Regions from separate parts of the Nitrosomonas limosa genome, predicted to be linked through region 2. Evidence: predicted binding sites of a transcription regulator. Region 2 holds the regulator's gene; the other holds the start of a gene.

Region 1 (8,617 bases), 430 kb from region 2:
TCTAATTGCTTTAACAATGCTTCCAAGGTATCGCCCCAAGCGGGACTCTCTGATATCGGGTTATTCACCGGATTTGACGAACTTGCTGCAGTATTATCAGCAGGATCTCCATTTTTCCCGGAGTTGCCTGAAATCTGATAATAAAGCTTGAGATAATTATCCGGTGTTGGAGGAATTTTGAGCGCTGCTAACTGACGTAGCGTTTCACGCGCGATAATAGTCGGATTAGATTCTTTAAGCTGATTCATAGAATGCAAGAGAGAAGAAAATGAACATATTCAGATTACACAGTATTCGAAAAATATTGATTGCAACGCAGATATCTTGATTTCATGGATGGTTTAAAGTCATTCAACCAGTTTATTCTTTATCGCGTAGCGGATTAATTCTGAATTATTCGATAACTTGAGTTTCTCAAGTAAACGCGCACGATACACACTGACTGTTTTCGGACTTAAAAACATTTCCGCGGAAATTTCAGAGAGTGTTTTACCCGCAGCGATAAAGCATAATGTTTGATACTCACGATCGGATAGCGTGGTATATAGCGGTTTATCAACATCCGTATTGATAATATTGGCTAATTCTTGCGCTACTGCAGGACTGACATATTTATCACCCGTCGATACCTGACGAATTGCCACTACCAATTGAGCCGGTGCGCTTTGCTTATTGAGATAACCCGACGCCCCAGCTTTTAATGCACGTATCGCAAATTCGTGTTCGTTATGCATGCTGAGCATCAGTACTGCCAAGCTTGGTTTATCTTTTTTAATCTGTTTAAGAATCTCTATGCCATTCCTGTCCGGTAGGGAAATATCGAGTAACATGACATCAAAATCATGTTGCCGAGCAATTTTAATTGCTTGAAAACCTGTTTCCGCCTCACCGGTAACCTTGATATCATCAGTTTCGCTCAATATCTGCTTCAAGCCTTGACGAACAATTGCATGATCATCGGCTATCATCACGCTTATCATGTAGACTCCCGGATTCTCAATGCCTTACAGCTCTTTTTCTTACTTTGGATGCTCCAGGTTGCAAGAACTCTGGATCATTTTTTGGTTCGATCGCATATTCAGATTGATAGTCCAAATTTTCGGTAGGAATGAGGATTGTCACTTTGGTACCTTTTCCCGGTTCTCCCATAATGTGAAAATTCCCTTTTAACTGCTGGCAGCGCTCACGCATTCCACGAATCCCGAAAGATTCATGTTTTCCCATATCGAGATCGGTAATTCCTAGTCCATTATCAATAACTTCGAGCAAAACGACCTTATCTAATTCGACCAGTTTGACCTGTATATGCGTTGCGCTTGCATGTTTGGAAATATTTGTCAGAGTCTCCTGGAAAATTCTGAAAATTGCAATTGAGAGATCCGAATCTATCGAAATTTCATCACTGCTGCAGGACACCCGGCAAACCATACCCGTTCGGTTACTAAACTCCTTGGCTTGCCACTGCACCGCCGCAACTATCCCACAATCCAGAATTCCAGGCCGTAAATCCAATGAAATCCTTCGCGTGCTATCGATCACACGATCAACGAGAGATTCAATGGATTTTGCCTTCTGTTGATAAAATTCGATGGGTCTGGCTGCTGAATCCAAGAACGGAAATAACTCACATTTAATAGCCGTTAATGTCCCTCCAATATCGTCATGAATCTCTCTTGCGATCCGGGCGCGTTCCTGCTCTTTTACTTTTTGCAGGTATGAAGACAATTCTGCAAGTTGTTCACGGGAGCGGGCAATTTCACGTTCGGCGAGTTTATTGCGGGTAATATTAATCATAATACCGTCCCAAAGCGTCGCACCATCAGGCATTCTTCTGGGTGTTGCCCGTAAGCTAATCCACTTAATATCGCTATCACCTTTAACTTGAATACACCCTTCCCAATTCCACGTTGAAAGTTGTTTGGCTGATATCATCATCAATTGATCGTAGTAAACTCGATCATCCGTCAGAATCAATTCTGGAAATAAACCAGGATTGCTAATCAGCATTGATGGCGACAGTCCTAACAGGGTTTCGCTGGCATCGCTCACATATAAAAAACTTGCCTGGTGATTAGCATTCAATTGAAATTGAAAAACAACGCCCGGAAGATTGGATGTAATAGCCTGAAACAGTTCTTCGCTTTTTTGCAGTGCAGATTGTGTTGAAATAAACCGCTGATTATTTTCAAATTCATTGATGCTTCGTCTTATCACAGGAACTAATCTGGCTAGATCTGCTTTTGTCAAAAAATCATAAGCACCTAATCCCATCAGATACTCGACTGCTTCATCGCTCACTTGATTGGATACAACTATCAGTGGAATGTCGGGTTTAATTCTTTTAACAATCCCAAGCACTTGTTTTGCGGTGAGTTGCGGCAAATTATTTTCAGAAAGAATTACATCCCAAGCCTGCGCTTTAAGTGCAGCTTCCAGATCTTTTATCGTAACGACACACACATATTCAGTTTGAAAACCACCTTCAGCAAGGATTTCTAAAATCCGAGTCACATCCTCATCCGAGGATTCAATCATCAATACTTTTAATGTCATGTCACGAATCATCTGAGTTCTTCATCCATCAAAGCCGATATCATGTCAACTAATAATATTCACAATTAACTACCTGAATATTTTTTCGATTTTACAAAACAATCACAATTTATAACATACTTTATACCATGAATTTCCATTATTAATTCAAATATTAGATATAAATCATGAAGGTAAATTCCTAAACTTTTCAAAACGCTTTCCGATAACTGCAAGCAACGGTGGTTGTATACCCTCTTGGATTGCGGGGCATGCCAGCGTATTAAAGGCAATAGTGCCTAAACTAGATAGTTGAAAAAAGGAGAACCCAAATGCCACAAATTATTAACTCTAATGTCGCCTCATTGAATGCGCAGCGTAACCTAAACACTTCACAAAATGCATTAAATACTTCATTAACTCGTTTATCTTCAGGCTTGCGAATTAATAGCGCCAAGGATGATGCGGCGGGTCTCGCAATTTCTGAAAGGATGACTTCACAAATACGCGGTTTAAATCAAGCTGTTCGAAATGCTAATGATGGTATTTCTCTCTCACAAACAGCGGAAGGCGCGTTAGGTGAAATCGGAGCAAACTTGCAACGTATCCGCGAGCTGGCCGTTCAATCTGCGAATGCTACCAATAGTGCTGGCGATCGAGCTTCGCTCCAAGCTGAAGCTGCGCAACTGAGCGCTGAAGTTACTCGTGTAGCCAGCCAAACTCAATTTAACGGCCTAAACTTATTGGACGGCTCGTTCTTGAATCAAAGCTTCCAAGTCGGTGCTAATGCCAATCAAACGATCAATATTGCATCAATTTCCGATGCAAGAGCAACTGCATTAGGCAGCCACATACTGACCACTAATGGTACCGCAATGGGGACAGCAACCGCTGCTGCCGCTGCTGCTGCTGCCAATGGTGTAGCGGTTGAGGCAGGTTTAACACTTGCCAATAACAAAGGAGTCACCGGCAACATCAGCTATTTGGTTGGATCCGATGCAAAAGCCATTGCTGCCGCCATCAATACAGCTGCTTCCGATATTGGTATCACAGCAACCGCATCCAACAGTGCCACTCTTGGTAATTTATCAGGAACTGGCACTACTGCGCTAACAATCAATGGCAGCACAGTTTCTGCTTCAGTAACTGATACCTCTGATCTAAGTGGTTTGGCTTCCGCTATTAACGGATTGCAATCCACTACCGGCGTCACCGCCTCATTCGCTTCTGCGACTGATAAATCGGTAATTACCCTGTCAACCGCTGATGGTCGAGACATCGTATTAGCAGATTTCACAAATGGCACTGAAACTGCTGATATCGTCGCCGGTTCAACTACACGAACACTAACCAGTGGTGGTAATGACTCATCAACCGTCACGGGTACTGTTGAACTTACGAGTTCCTTCGGGCAGATAACTGCTGCGGGTAGTAACGCCACTGAATTTGGCGCCACCTCCAGTTCTTTTAACTCGGTTGCCACTTTAGATATTTCTTCTGCAACCAACGCACAAACAGCGATCAGAACATTGGACGAAGCATTAAAATCCATTAACAGCTCACGTGGTGACTTGGGTGCGATTCAAAATCGCTTTAGTTCAACGATTGCAAACCTGCAAACCGCATCTGAAAATCTCTCAGCTTCTCGCAGCCGGATTCAAGATGCCGACTTTGCTGCAGAATCAGCAAACCTTACGCGCGGGCAAATTCTGCAACAAGCTGGTGTTGCAATACTGGCACAAGCAAATTCACTGCCTAACAACGTACTCTCTTTATTACGTTAAAAACAAACTTAAAATTGCTTTAAAAACAGCTGGAAGAGCCCGGAAACCAATAGAATCCATGCTCTTTCAGCAATAAGGAGTCAGATCATGACTATCAATCAATTAAATGGAACCAATTCTTCGCCTGTTCCACCATTAACAACAGCCGCCAGAAAAGTGTCAGGATCAAGCACGGAAAGTGCCGCATCAGCTGTCCCAATCGTAGGATCAAAAATTGGCAATATTGTGGAATCCGCAGAACAAGTAAAACAAGCCGTCCAAAAAATTCAAGGGACTGTCAATAATCTGGCACAAAATTTGCGGTTTTCGATTGATGAAGATACTGGAAAAACAATTATCAAAGTAATGGACGTACATACCGAGGAAGTTATCCGGCAGATTCCAACAGAAGAAGCAGTTAAGATCGCACGTACACTAGATAAAGTTCAAGGTCTGCTGTTCAACGGCAAGGCATAATTAAATATAGGTGAAGTTTTCAAATGCTAGCATCACCAGGAATTGGATCAGGTTTAGATATTAACGGAATCGTTAGCAAATTAATGCAAGCGGAAAGCCGCCCACTTACTGCACTTGATAGCAAAGAAGCTAAGCAACAAACACAATTAACCGCATTCGGCAGCTTGAAGGGAGCGTTATCTTCATTTCAAAATAGCCTTACTGCACTCTCGAGCCCGGCAAAATTTAACGCAATATCGGCAAGTATTACCGATAACACATTAGCTAATGTCAGTGCAACATCTGCTGCGGTAACGGGGAGTCATTCGATCGAAATTCAGGCTCTCGCACAAGCGCAAAAATTAAAATCCGCCAATTTTTCCACAACTGATGCAAACGTCGGAAGCGGCACCATTACCATACAATTTGGAACCTACAGTGCGGGCACATTTACACTGAATCCTGAGAAATCAGCAAAATCAATAACGATTTCTTCTGGAAACTCGTCACTCGCAGGTGTTCGAGACGCGATTAATCAAGCTAAAGCAGGGGTAACTGCCAGTATTATCAATGACGGCTCCGGTTATCGTTTAGTAATCGCCTCGAACGAAACCGGCCAAAGCAACGCGCTGAAAATAACAACTATCGATAATGACTTAACAAACACCGATAATTCCGGTTTATCGCAGCTTGCATATGATGCTTCAACGGGTGGTACAACCAATCTGACTCAGACCGCCGCCGCAAGTAATGCTTCTCTAGTTATTGACGGTATTTCAATTAGCAAAGCCAGTAACAAAATAACAGATGCTATAGAAGGTGTCACATTGGATCTGTTAAAAACAAATGCTGGCACTACCACAACACTAAATCTGGCACGAGATACTGCTGGCATTAATAGTGCCATTAGTGCGTTTGTAAAAGCATTTAACGATCTTAATAAAACAATTGTTGATGTCTCAAAGTATGATGCCGCGACTAAGAAAGCATCCATTTTAACTGGAGATTCAACAGTTCGTTCAGTGCAAACCCAAATTCGCAAAGCCATTTCTGATCCATTAACTACTGCTGGAGGAGGACTAAGCTTATTATCGGAAGTGGGTATTTCTTTCCAAACAGACGGAACTCTAAAATTTGACTCTAGCAAGTTAACACAAGTTTTAAATGATCCAACAAAAGATATTTCAACATTATTCGCTTCGGTGGGGAGAACAAGTGACAGCCTTGTATCGTTTGTAAGCGCTGATTCAAATACTGCAAATGGTAAATATGCTCTTAATATCACTCAACTTGCAACACACGGTACCGCTATTGGCAGCACCGCTGCTGCATTGACTGTTAATACAGGAATTAATGATTCATTAAATTTTACGATTGATGGAGTCAATGCCAGTATCACGCTTGCTGCAGGTACTTATACTGCGAGCTCGCTAGCTGCGGAACTTCAATCCCGAATCAATGGAGTATCTGCAATATCTTCAGCAGGATTAAAAGTTACTGTTAGTCAATCCACCGGGATATTGACGGTAACTTCCGAAAAATATGGCTCGGAATCCTCTGTAAAAATAACTGGGGGAAATGGAAAGGCAGATCTTTTTGGCACTCCTGTTGAAACCGATGGAGTCGATGTCGCAGGAACGATTAACGGGGTTGTTGCAACAGGCTCCGGTCAAACACTTACAGGTGCAGCACAAAGTAGTGGTCTGATCCTTAAAATCACTGGAGGCAGCACGGGTAGTCGTGGAGATATTGATTTTGCACATGGTTTTGCTCAAAAACTAAACAAGATAGTTGATGGCATGCTAAAGGGAAAACTGATCGATAGCCGCATTGATGGTATTAATGCATCCATTAAAGATATTGAAGTTCAACGTGAAAAATTACAGCTTCGACTCGAAAATACTGAAAAACGTATACGTGCACAATTTACCGCTCTCGATGCAACAATTGCCAGTATGACCCAGACCAGTAATTTCTTACAACAACAATTATCCAAACTACCAAGCACAACAAATAATTAGACACGATGCGAGGAGAATGAATATGTTTACCGCTACGAACTCTGCGATTTCTGCCTATCAACGGATTGGCGTTGAAACAAGCGTTGAGTCTGCAAATCCTTACAAACTTATCTTGATGCTATTCGAAGGAGCGCAAGAGGCTTTAAATAGAGCAAAAATGCATATGCAGCTTAACGAAATTGCAGAAAAAGGACAAATGATCTCCAAAGCCATCATGATTATTGATCATGGCTTAAAAGCAAGTCTTGATATGAACGCTGGGGGAGATTTAGCAATTAAATTACAAGCGCTTTATGACTACATGACGCATCAGCTGTTAATCGCCAATATCCAAAACAACGTAGAAAAAATCACCGAGGTTAATAAACTTCTATCAGAACTCTACAGCGCATGGAAAGAGATTGGACAGTTTGCAGAAACTCAAAAATAATTACCGCTAAATAAATGGTTTTAAAAAAGGCACTCAATACAATGAACAGCTCTCAAACACTCATGACATATAATGCAATACTCACCATTACCGGAAAAATGCTAATTGCCGCACAAAATAGTGAATGGGATCAGCTAACCAAACTTGAAAAAGAGTGCAGGCAATTGACTGAATTATTAATTATAAATGACCCGGAACCAATTCTAGACGAACAACTTCTTCAGAAGAAAGTAAAAATAATCCATCAAATCCTAGCTGATGACGCACAAATTAAAGCGATTACGGAACCTTGGTTGAAAAAACTTGAAGACATGTTAAATACTACTGATCGCTCCTATAGCATACAACAGGCTTATCAAACCTTCAGTTTATAGCTGAATCCACCAAAGCAGGCTGCAAAACCTAGCTGAACTCAAGATAGATAAGTTGCCGTGATTCCCTCGATCCCAAAAATCGAAATACCTCATGTTACTTCACCCCCTATAAAGCCTATTACACCGGTAACACCGGTATCAGCGATTGCGCCTGTCTCGAGTGCAGTAAACGAATTTATACCAGGAGAAAAATATCAAGCTGTAATTGAAGCGCGTTTATTAAACGGAAATTCACAGGTTCTTGTGGCAGGCCAGCACCTACAAATGCGCTTACCTGAATACTTACAGCCAGGACACAAGCTGGAACTCGTATTTAGCTCAAAAGAACCGAATTTAAAATTCCTCCTTCTGAATGAATCCCAACCCGGTGCCGACAAAGAAATATCAATCAGCATCACAGGCCGATTCCTTGGCAATCTTATACAAGATGTTTTGCAACAAGCTGCAACAAAGCCATCTCTATTACAATCAATTCATTCTCCTGCCCTTAGTAGCTCAGCACCTATTCTGAGTGAAAATCTTATAAATAAGACTGAATTACCCGGTTTATTGCAAAAAGCAATTGTGCAAAGTGGATTATTCTATGAATCACATCAAGCACAGTGGGTCAATGGAGAAAACAAGCTTGAAAATTTGCAGCAAGAACCTCAAGGAAAACTAATGGTGTTATCAATGGATTCATCGCCAACTAAAACGGGAGTGACTGCAACTCTTAACTCTGATATGCCCGTGCATAACCAGATAATTCCGTTAGTTCAGCAGCAACTTAATACACTTGAAACAGGTCATCTGCTGTGGCGAGGGGAAGTTTGGCAAGGTCAATTAATGGAATGGGAAATTGATGAGCATCCACAAAACGATGACAATCGAAACGATAATGATCCCGCTGAACAATGGCGAACGAAAATAAAACTATCAATGCCGCAGCTTGGTGAAATCATCGCCACCATTGGATTCAATTCAAAAGGCATAAAAATTAGCTTGCAAACTTCTGAAGCTGAAACCGCCAATCTCCTGAAAATCAATCAGACGCCATTTACT
Region 2 (8,617 bases):
TTATGTCGGCCAGAAGTAGTTGATCAGATAATGTTTTTGAGAAGTAATTGTGTTCAACCTTAAAAACAATTCCTTTCCCTGTCATTCCAGTATAAGGGTTTAAAGCTTTTTCGTATAATCCATGGCCATATACAACAAAAAGCATTGATGACAAAACATTTTCACGATGTTTCCAAAACAATTCTTTCCATTCAAAACTCTCCAGTAACTGAATCAAAGCCTTATTACTGCTGAAAACAATTATCCCCGATTCATCAAATAAAGTAGCAGCGTCTCTTATCGCACTACGATTGTTAATACTGTTTTCTAATTCCGTTAATTGTGTTTGGTAATGAATTTCATTGAGCTTAGATTTTGATCGCGGAAACACTTGCCACACAATGGCATTAAAAAAATCGTGCCAATTATGAGTTCTTGTTTGTATATGTCCAGATAAGTAAATCCTTGATTCATATTTTTCTTCCTGGTTTTTTTTGCCGAGTTGCTGAGGAATGAAATGTACAGATTTTCCGGATCGTGTCACAATGACCTGATTTCTGCGCGTACCTAAGTCATTCAGATCGTTTACTGAAGGCCAATTTGGAGAGTCAATAAAGAATTTATTTAAACAGGAAAAAGGCTCAAATATCGGGGATCGGTTATAAAAATTTGGATCCCAACACTGCATAGCCATTCCTCAATGAGAGCTCAATTAAGCGCTTTATTTCTTTCTGCTCGTAGTAGCCTCAAATGATCTAATCCAAAATGGATAAATGCCAAAGCGGTAAAAATTGGCGCGAGTAAATTTAGAAATGGTATGAATTGTATTAAACCGGTACACAATCCCAAACTCCATAAAGAATATCGATTCTCAGTGCAGAATCTCTTGAATTCCATTTTATTGGCATGTTCAGACAATGCATCATAACGAAATAATTGTTGATTCATAAACGAAGCAGCTAAAAAGGGAACAATAATTCCTGCACCTACCGTCCACAATGGTAATGTTATCAGCCATATAAGAACGAAACCCACACTTGCAATCATAGCATTGACGATACTTCCGCTGATTGTTCCTCCATGTTCACGTTCAAGTTCGGGATAGTAATGTTTACCGACAATTTTAATTAAGGCCGGCATAACAAAAATAGCTGTAATGATTAATGTAGTAATGACAACAAGTGGAATAAATATCAATATGTCGATTACTACCAGAATGAAAGATTCGAGCCAATCTGATTCCAAATTTTTAATCCATTCAAAAATTTTTGTTTCATTCAGAACGACATGAATCCATCCGGAGAAAATATCGTAAAAAAAATATCCGACAAGAAGCCAGAAGAGAATTGAAGTTATAATTGGCCACAAAATGATCCAAGCGATTCTAAATCGCATCAAATCACGAAATGCGCTTACGATTGCTTTTGTTACGAAGGTCATTTCAAATTAATTGAGATTGTTGATGATTTTAATAGTTATGACAATAATATTAAATCAATAACTTACAAAAACTTTGTTAAAGATTCTTAAATTGCTAAATTTAATCGTAATTTTATCGTAAACAACATTATCACGAAAATGATCTCTCTAATTTATCAAAACACATATGGAATTACATTGAATACTAAAGTTCTACATAAAAATGTCGATACAAAATGCAGAAAAAATCGTTATGAGGGTTAAAAAATGAAAATTGATAAATCATTACAGCCAGTTTCAACTGTATCTGTCAGTGATGGAAAAAGACGCACGGACCTCACTCCTAATACTACAGCTGAGCAAGAAAATAATGTGCACTTGAGCCCAAATGTCGCAAAATTGCAAAATATCGATAGCAATTCTGCTTCAGGCTCAATCGTGAATTCTGCACGTGTTCAAGAGATTAAACAAGCAATCAGTGAAGGAAGCTTTCAAATTAATCCTGAAGTTGTTGCTGACCGATTACTTGAAACCGTGAAAGAACTGATTCATTCGAAAAAAGGCGCAGCGTAATGCCTTCGTATCAGGATTCATTTATCTCAGTATCAACTACTTTGTTAGAAGAAATGAAGGCGTTGCGCTCATTCATTGAAATACTCAAAAAAGAAGAGCAAGTGCTAATTGAAGGAAAAATTGAAGAAATTGATTTCTATTCCTCTGAGAAATCTCGATTAATTGAAATACTAACTCAATTTAACGATCAACGCGAAAAATACTTGAAAACGCAAGACATTGATTTAGACAAAAACTGTATGAATAATTTGCTGATTAAACAAAATTCTGATCAGAACAGAATTATAGATATTTGGAACGAACTTTTAGATCTAGCTTGGATTGCTAAAAAACTTAATCAATCCAACGGCCTAATTATTATTGCTCGATATCAGCATCACCAAAGAGCCTTAGCTGCTATTCACAGTGCAGCGGGCAATGTCTCTTGTTATGGACCTAAAGGCCAACCCTGTATTTAATCTTAACGAGTTAATCTTCAACAATCGGAATTTCAATGATTTTATCGGGGTCAGCCGATAAAATCATTATAGCTACTCGTCGATTTCTTTTTCTACCTTCCGGTGTTTCATTACTCTCTAGCGGTCTATTCTCGCCATATCCAATTGCAGTCAATCTATGCGCTTCAACACCATTCTCGATAAATAGTCGGATTACGCTACTGGCACGAGCCGATGACAATTCCCAATTTGAAGGAAAACTTTCGGTATTGATCGGCACATTGTCGGTATGTCCTTCAACATGAATATCGTGTTCGTGTCCTTTGATGACATTCGCAACCGCCTGAAGGGTAAGGCTGGAACTCTCCGCAAGTTTAGCTTGTCCAGGAGAAAACAGAACACTTGCATTAATTTCAACAGTAATTCCCAAGGCACTTTGAGTTACCCTTACTTGACCATCTTCCACTAATGGCTCTAGAGCATTAAGAATGTTTTTAGCCATCCCCTTCATTTTTTCCTGTTTTTTTTCCCTATTGACTCCAGGATGATCGATCAATTTGATTGGAGCGCCGCTATTCGGGTGCTGATTTTGCAAAGCAGAAAATTCATTTGGTTGCGTAGATGTTACTGATGCAGGTGAATTGTTACTTTTAAACGCATTTACGATAGAAGAGCTGAGTACCCGATATTTACCTTCGTTAACTGATGAAACAGCATACATCACTACGAAGAAAGCAAATAAAAGTGTAATAAAATCCGAGTACGACACGAGCCATCGCTCATGATTCTCTTGTGATTCTTCAATTCTGCCGGCTCTTTTTTTTAACATACAATTTTTAACGCTCGAAATTATTCGATTTACACAAAATATCCTTTTAAGCGATTCTCGATAAATCGAGGGTTCTCACCATTGGCAATCGCGACGAAGCCGTCTACCAATAATTCGTGCATGGTTACATGGTCGTTGATGATGCTTTTAAGTTTATTAGCAATTGGCAGGAAAATCAGATTGGCCAGTCCTACGCCATATATCGTCGCCACAAAGGCAACCGCAATGCCTGTTCCTAAAATACTGGGATCAGATAAATTCTCCATCACGTGAATCAGACCCAATACGGCTCCCAATATCCCGATAGTTGGAGCGTAACCGCCTGCAGCTTCCCAAATCTTGGCGGATTGCCGTTGATATGTTTCTAGAGTCAAAATGTCGATTTCCAGAATTTCTCTTAATTTTTCCGGAGTGCTCCCGTCGGCTAATAACTGTAGCCCTTTTTTTGTGAACGGATCTTTGACTGTAGAAACATAGGATTCCAACGCCAACAATCCTTCTTTTCTTGAAATATGCGACCAGTTAACAATCTGCTTTATTAAATTTTGTGGGGAATATTCTGGAGGGTAAATGACCCAAACACTCATTCTGATTCCATTCACAAATACTTTCATCGGGCTTTGCAGCAACACTGCGCCTGCCGTGCCCCCGGCAACGATACAAAAAGCTGCTAGCTGCAGCAGTGAGCCGACATGCCCTCCTTCGAGAATTTGCCCGCCAATGATTGCAATAAACGCTAACGCAATACCGCCGACACTGTTGAAATCCATCTTCGCTTTTTTATTCATTGCGAAATCCAATTAATTCACTGGATAATCGAATCGGCTCAACGACTCAAATATTTCTTAAGCGGCTGCGTAACCTTGCAACAGCCTGAGTATGCAATTGACAAACCCGTGATTCACTCACGCCGAGTACTTCGCCGATTTCCCGTAAATTCATCTCCTGCTCGTAATGCATACCCATAACCTGTTTTTCTCTTGGGGGCAGATTATCAATCGCAGTAATCAAAAGGCTACGAAAATTATCATCCAGCAAAGCGTTGAGGGGATCGCCCTCGGAGTTCACGAATAGCCGATCCAAGAACGGCTCTTCGTCCTCTTGCTGAAAATCCTCATAATAAATTAGTTGAGCGCCGCGGGCACTTTGCAGGGTTTCGTGGTATTCATCCAAAGACATTTCGAGCTCGTTCGCCAGATCTTGCTCGCTGGGTGCGCATCCGTTGCGTTGCTCTAATAAATTCACGGCTGCCTCGATACGCCGCATTTTCTTGCGTATACTTCGAGGTAACCAATCCGCCTCGCGTAATTCATCCAGGATTGATCCACGGATGCGCTGCGCCGCGTAACTTTCAAATTGGCGTCCGTAAGAACCTTCATAGCGGTTAATCGCATCGAGTAATCCGATCATTCCGGCTTGAATAAGGTCGTCGACTTGCACACTTGCAGGAAGTCGAGTCATCATATGATAAGCAATCCGCTTCACCAGAGGTGTAAATTCAACGATAAATTGCTCTTTATCAATCGTTTTGGTTCCAGTCGCAGTATACATAGTCATTCACACCGTAAAATTGTCCATACTTAATAGGCTTGTTCGAATTAACCGTTGCATAAAACCATCAACTCCTCCGTCATACCGATCCGGACACGCCGAACGCAGAATGTTTTGAGCAAGATGTCTAAAACACTCGGCAGCCTGAGAATTTGGGTAAGTTGACAAGATTGATTTGCATAACTGCGTCGAGTAATGCAGCTTGTCATCATTCGGTATGTAACCGACATATTCGAGTGAAGCGGAAAGATATTGCCGGGCGACTTTGTATAAATTCTGGTATATCGCTAAAGACTCGGTTTCGGAATCAACCCGGTTAACTAAGATAAGAAAATGTTGTCTGGAATATTCCTGGCTCATGATTTTGATGAGCGCATAAGCGCCTGTCAGAGACGCAACAGATCCTGAAATCACAATCAGAATCTGTTCCGATGCCAGGCTTAGTGGTAAAACATGCGTTGTTCCTGTCATTGCAGTATCAATTAATACAATGTCAACTGTATCGGCAAGCTCTGAAAAACTCTTGACAAGCCAATTCTGTTCAAGAGGATTCAGTTTGTTTAAAGCCTGAATACCACGCATCGCGGATAGAATGGAGATATTGTCCGGGCCGCGCAAAATCACTTGTTCCAAACGCTTATCGCGATGAATCACATGCAACAAATCAAATCGCGCTTTGATGCCAAAACTCGTGCAAATATTGTTGTGACAGGGATTTTCATCGATTAGGAGCACGCGTTGTCCGTTCTGGGCCAACGCGGAGGCCAGATTCACGATAACGCTGGTTTTACCCACCCGTGCTTTGCCCCCAGCGATAGTAAATACTCGCCCGGATTCCAGCGCTCGAAGAGCGGTAAGCTGACGTAATCCCGCAGCTTGATCTTGAAGAATAAATCTAGTCATATGCCAATCCTGCAACCGATTTATCCACGGATGGCAACGTCTCCGCATCGCCTTTGGTAGCCATAATTAAGGCAAATTCCGCATCTTGCAAAGTGAAAGCGGAATCCTTAGCAGTCGATTTGAATGCGCGATGTACCAAATAGCGTGAATGTGCAGCGTGAATATCTTCCGGAACCTTTTGTCCGTTGGCGACGTAATGCAAGACCAGTTTTCGGCGTATTGCCGCGTCCAATACCACACCCAGGCTTGCGGCTTCATCAACCTTGGTGATAATGCAGCCGGATAACCCTTCCTCTTGGTAAGCAGAAATAATTTCATCCAATGTCTTGCCATTACAAGTAGCGCTCAATATCAGAATGCGCTTTACTTCACTGCCGCAATTCTTGAACATAGACATTTGTTGCACCACCATGCGATCGCGTTGACTCATACCGACGGTATCAATCAATACCATATGCTTGTTTCGCAATTCGGAGAGCGTTAATTGCAAATCCTCTGTATCTTTGATATTGCGAACAGGAATTCCAAGCAGTTGCCCATAAATTCTGAGTTGTTCATGACCACCGATCCGGTAACTGTCGGTAGTGAGAAGCGCGACTTTATCGGCGCCATGCCGGATCACGCAACGGGCTGCGAGTTTTGCGGTAGTCGTGGTTTTACCGACACCGGTCGGTCCGACCAGCGCATAAATGCCGCCCTGTTCAATCATGTCGTCACTCGCTGCTGTTCGAAGATTTGCCGACAAAATTGACATTGCTTGTTTAAGGCTCTGCTCATAATCAAAATTTTCGGACAATTTACCCATCAAATGGCGCGCTAATAATGGACTAAAACCGCAATCCAGAAGTGTTCGTAGCAGTTTTATTTTATCCGGCCGGCGCTGTGTTAAATTCCCCCAAGCGACTGTTGCCATTTGATCTTCCAAAGTACTGCGCATCGCTTGAATCTCGGCAATAATGTCGCGAGCAAATGTTGCGGAAATCGTGTCATTATCATACAGTGATGGTTGCTGCACAGGGCTGTCAGGCACCGGCTTTGAGAAACTCTCTGTGTCGGCGAAATCATTTTGTGATTCATAATATCGGTTCAGAGCAGACAAACCGGGGGGCGGCGCGTCCTGTTGCACTAAATGAGTCATCTCCGCATCGGCTAATGCCATGATTTCCACCCCGTTCCGGATTTTCCGGTTGGATAAAATAACGGCGTCTTCGCCCAACTCTTCCTTAACTTGCCGTAACGCTTCACGCGAAGTCGATGCAATATACCGTTTTACTTTCATTGATTACCTCCAACCAGGGAAGTGATTTTAATTTTCTTGGAATCAGGAATTTCAGAATGCGACAGCACGCGTAACTGCGGGAAAGCGCGGCGTAAAAATTTTGCCATTAGAAAGCGAATACTTCCGGGCACCAGCAAAACCATTGGTAACCCCAGTTTTTCTTGCTGTTGCGCGGCAACGCGAGTCTCATTCAACAGGGTATCCGCTAATCCTGGTTCCATTCCAGGACCTTGGGTGCCATTGCCTTGCATGACTTGAATCAGCAAATTTTCCAATTCATGATGCAAGCTCATGACTTGCACTTCAGACTCCGCTGGGAAGAATTGATCGACAATGGCGCGGCCCAGCGCGGATCTGACTAAGGCAGTCAACTCAATGGAATCCTGGGTTTTTGCCGCATGCTCGGTCAACACATCAATAATGGTGCGCATATCCCGGATATGAACATCCTCTTCGAGTAAGTGATGCAAAACCTTTTGCACCGTCGATAGTGGCAGTAACTTGGGTACCAAATCTTCAATAAGCTTGGGAAACTGCACATTCAAATGATCGAACAGCTTCTGCAATTCCTGCCGTCCTAACAGTTCGGCTGCATGCGCATGGATCAAGTGATTGATATGAGTGGTAACGACCGTACTTGCATCGACAACGGTATAACCATTGAGCTGTGCTTGTTCACGTAATGAAGATTCGATCCACACGGCCGGTAACCCAAAAGCGGGATCGCTTGTAACGGTACCGGGTAATTGCATGGTTACTCTGCCCGGATTTATCGCCAAGAACATGCCGGAGTATGACTCTCCTTGACCAATGACTGAACCTTTCAGGGTGATACGGTAGGCATTGGGCCGCAATTCCAAGTTATCGCGAATATGGATGACTGGTGGCAGAAAACCGATTTCTTGCGCAAATTTTCTACGTATTCCATTAATTCTCTTGAGTAATTCGCCTTGCTGATTTTTGTCGACCAAAGGAATCAAGCGGTAGCCTACCTCAAGCCCTAGCGTATCAATCGGGGTCACATCTTCCCAGCTGGCATCCGAGCGTTCCAATGAAGGAATTTCCGCGGGCACAGGAACAACCGGCTGTACTTCGGTATTTCTTTGTTTTAAGTAAGCCAATGCCCCTAAAATGGCGGCAATAAACAGGAAAACAAAATTCGGCATTCCGGGAATTAACCCCATGATGCCTAGAATTGCAGCGGTAATGATTAAAATGTGAGGTTGATTGAACAGTTGGCTTAAAACTTGTTCGCCCAAATCTTCATCGGTTGTGACGCGGCTTACTACTAAACCCGCAGCGGTTGAAATAACCAGCGATGGGATTTGACCAACCAACCCGTCGCCGATCGTTAATAACGTATAATTTTTTGCAGCGACGCTTAAATCCAGATCATGCTGTAATACTCCGACTATCAGCCCTCCGACGATAGTGATCAGCATAATCAGGACACCAGCGATGGCATCGCCGCGCACAAATTTACTGGCACCATCCATGGAGCCGTAAAAGTCGGCTTCCTTGGAAATGGTTTCTCTGCGTTTTCGTGCTTCGTCTTCACCGATCAGCCCAGCGTTCAAATCAGCATCGATCGCCATTTGCTTTCCGGGCATTGCATCCAAGGTAAAGCGGGCACTAACCTCGGCAATA

What was found. Region 2 encodes FliA, which starts transcription of late flagellar genes. Its sites were predicted from a motif close to CTAAAGTTNNCNNAAANNNTGCCGATANNA; they were not measured.
Region 1: a site for FliA is predicted at 2,735-2,764, ahead of ACV7NC_RS00710 (flagellin N-terminal helical domain-containing protein). Genes of this name have one in related genera too.

Annotation. Positions count from the first base shown of each region.
Region 1 is NZ_CM135180.1:155,806-164,422, reverse strand. It holds gene ACV7NC_RS00725 (diguanylate cyclase) at 1-248, opposite strand, end outside; gene ACV7NC_RS00720 (response regulator) at 348-980, opposite strand; gene ACV7NC_RS00715 (histidine kinase) at 997-2,553, opposite strand; gene ACV7NC_RS00710 (flagellin N-terminal helical domain-containing protein) at 2,865-4,316, shown strand; gene ACV7NC_RS00705 (flagellar protein FlaG) at 4,404-4,772, shown strand; gene fliD (flagellar filament capping protein FliD) at 4,796-6,772, shown strand; gene fliS (flagellar export chaperone FliS) at 6,795-7,202, shown strand; gene ACV7NC_RS00690 (flagellar protein FliT) at 7,217-7,576, shown strand; gene fliK (flagellar hook-length control protein FliK) at 7,634-8,617, shown strand, end outside.
Region 2 is NZ_CM135180.1:584,773-593,389, forward strand. It holds gene ACV7NC_RS02635 (DUF3025 domain-containing protein) at 1-667, opposite strand, end outside; gene ACV7NC_RS02640 (EI24 domain-containing protein) at 688-1,419, opposite strand; gene flgM (flagellar biosynthesis anti-sigma factor FlgM) at 1,666-1,971, shown strand; gene ACV7NC_RS02650 (flagella synthesis protein FlgN) at 1,971-2,429, shown strand; gene motD (flagellar motor protein MotD) at 2,440-3,237, opposite strand; gene ACV7NC_RS02660 (flagellar motor protein) at 3,267-4,025, opposite strand; gene ACV7NC_RS02665 (RNA polymerase sigma factor FliA) at 4,072-4,788, opposite strand; gene ACV7NC_RS02670 (MinD/ParA family ATP-binding protein) at 4,795-5,691, opposite strand; gene flhF (flagellar biosynthesis protein FlhF) at 5,684-6,970, opposite strand; gene flhA (flagellar biosynthesis protein FlhA) at 6,967-8,617, opposite strand, start outside.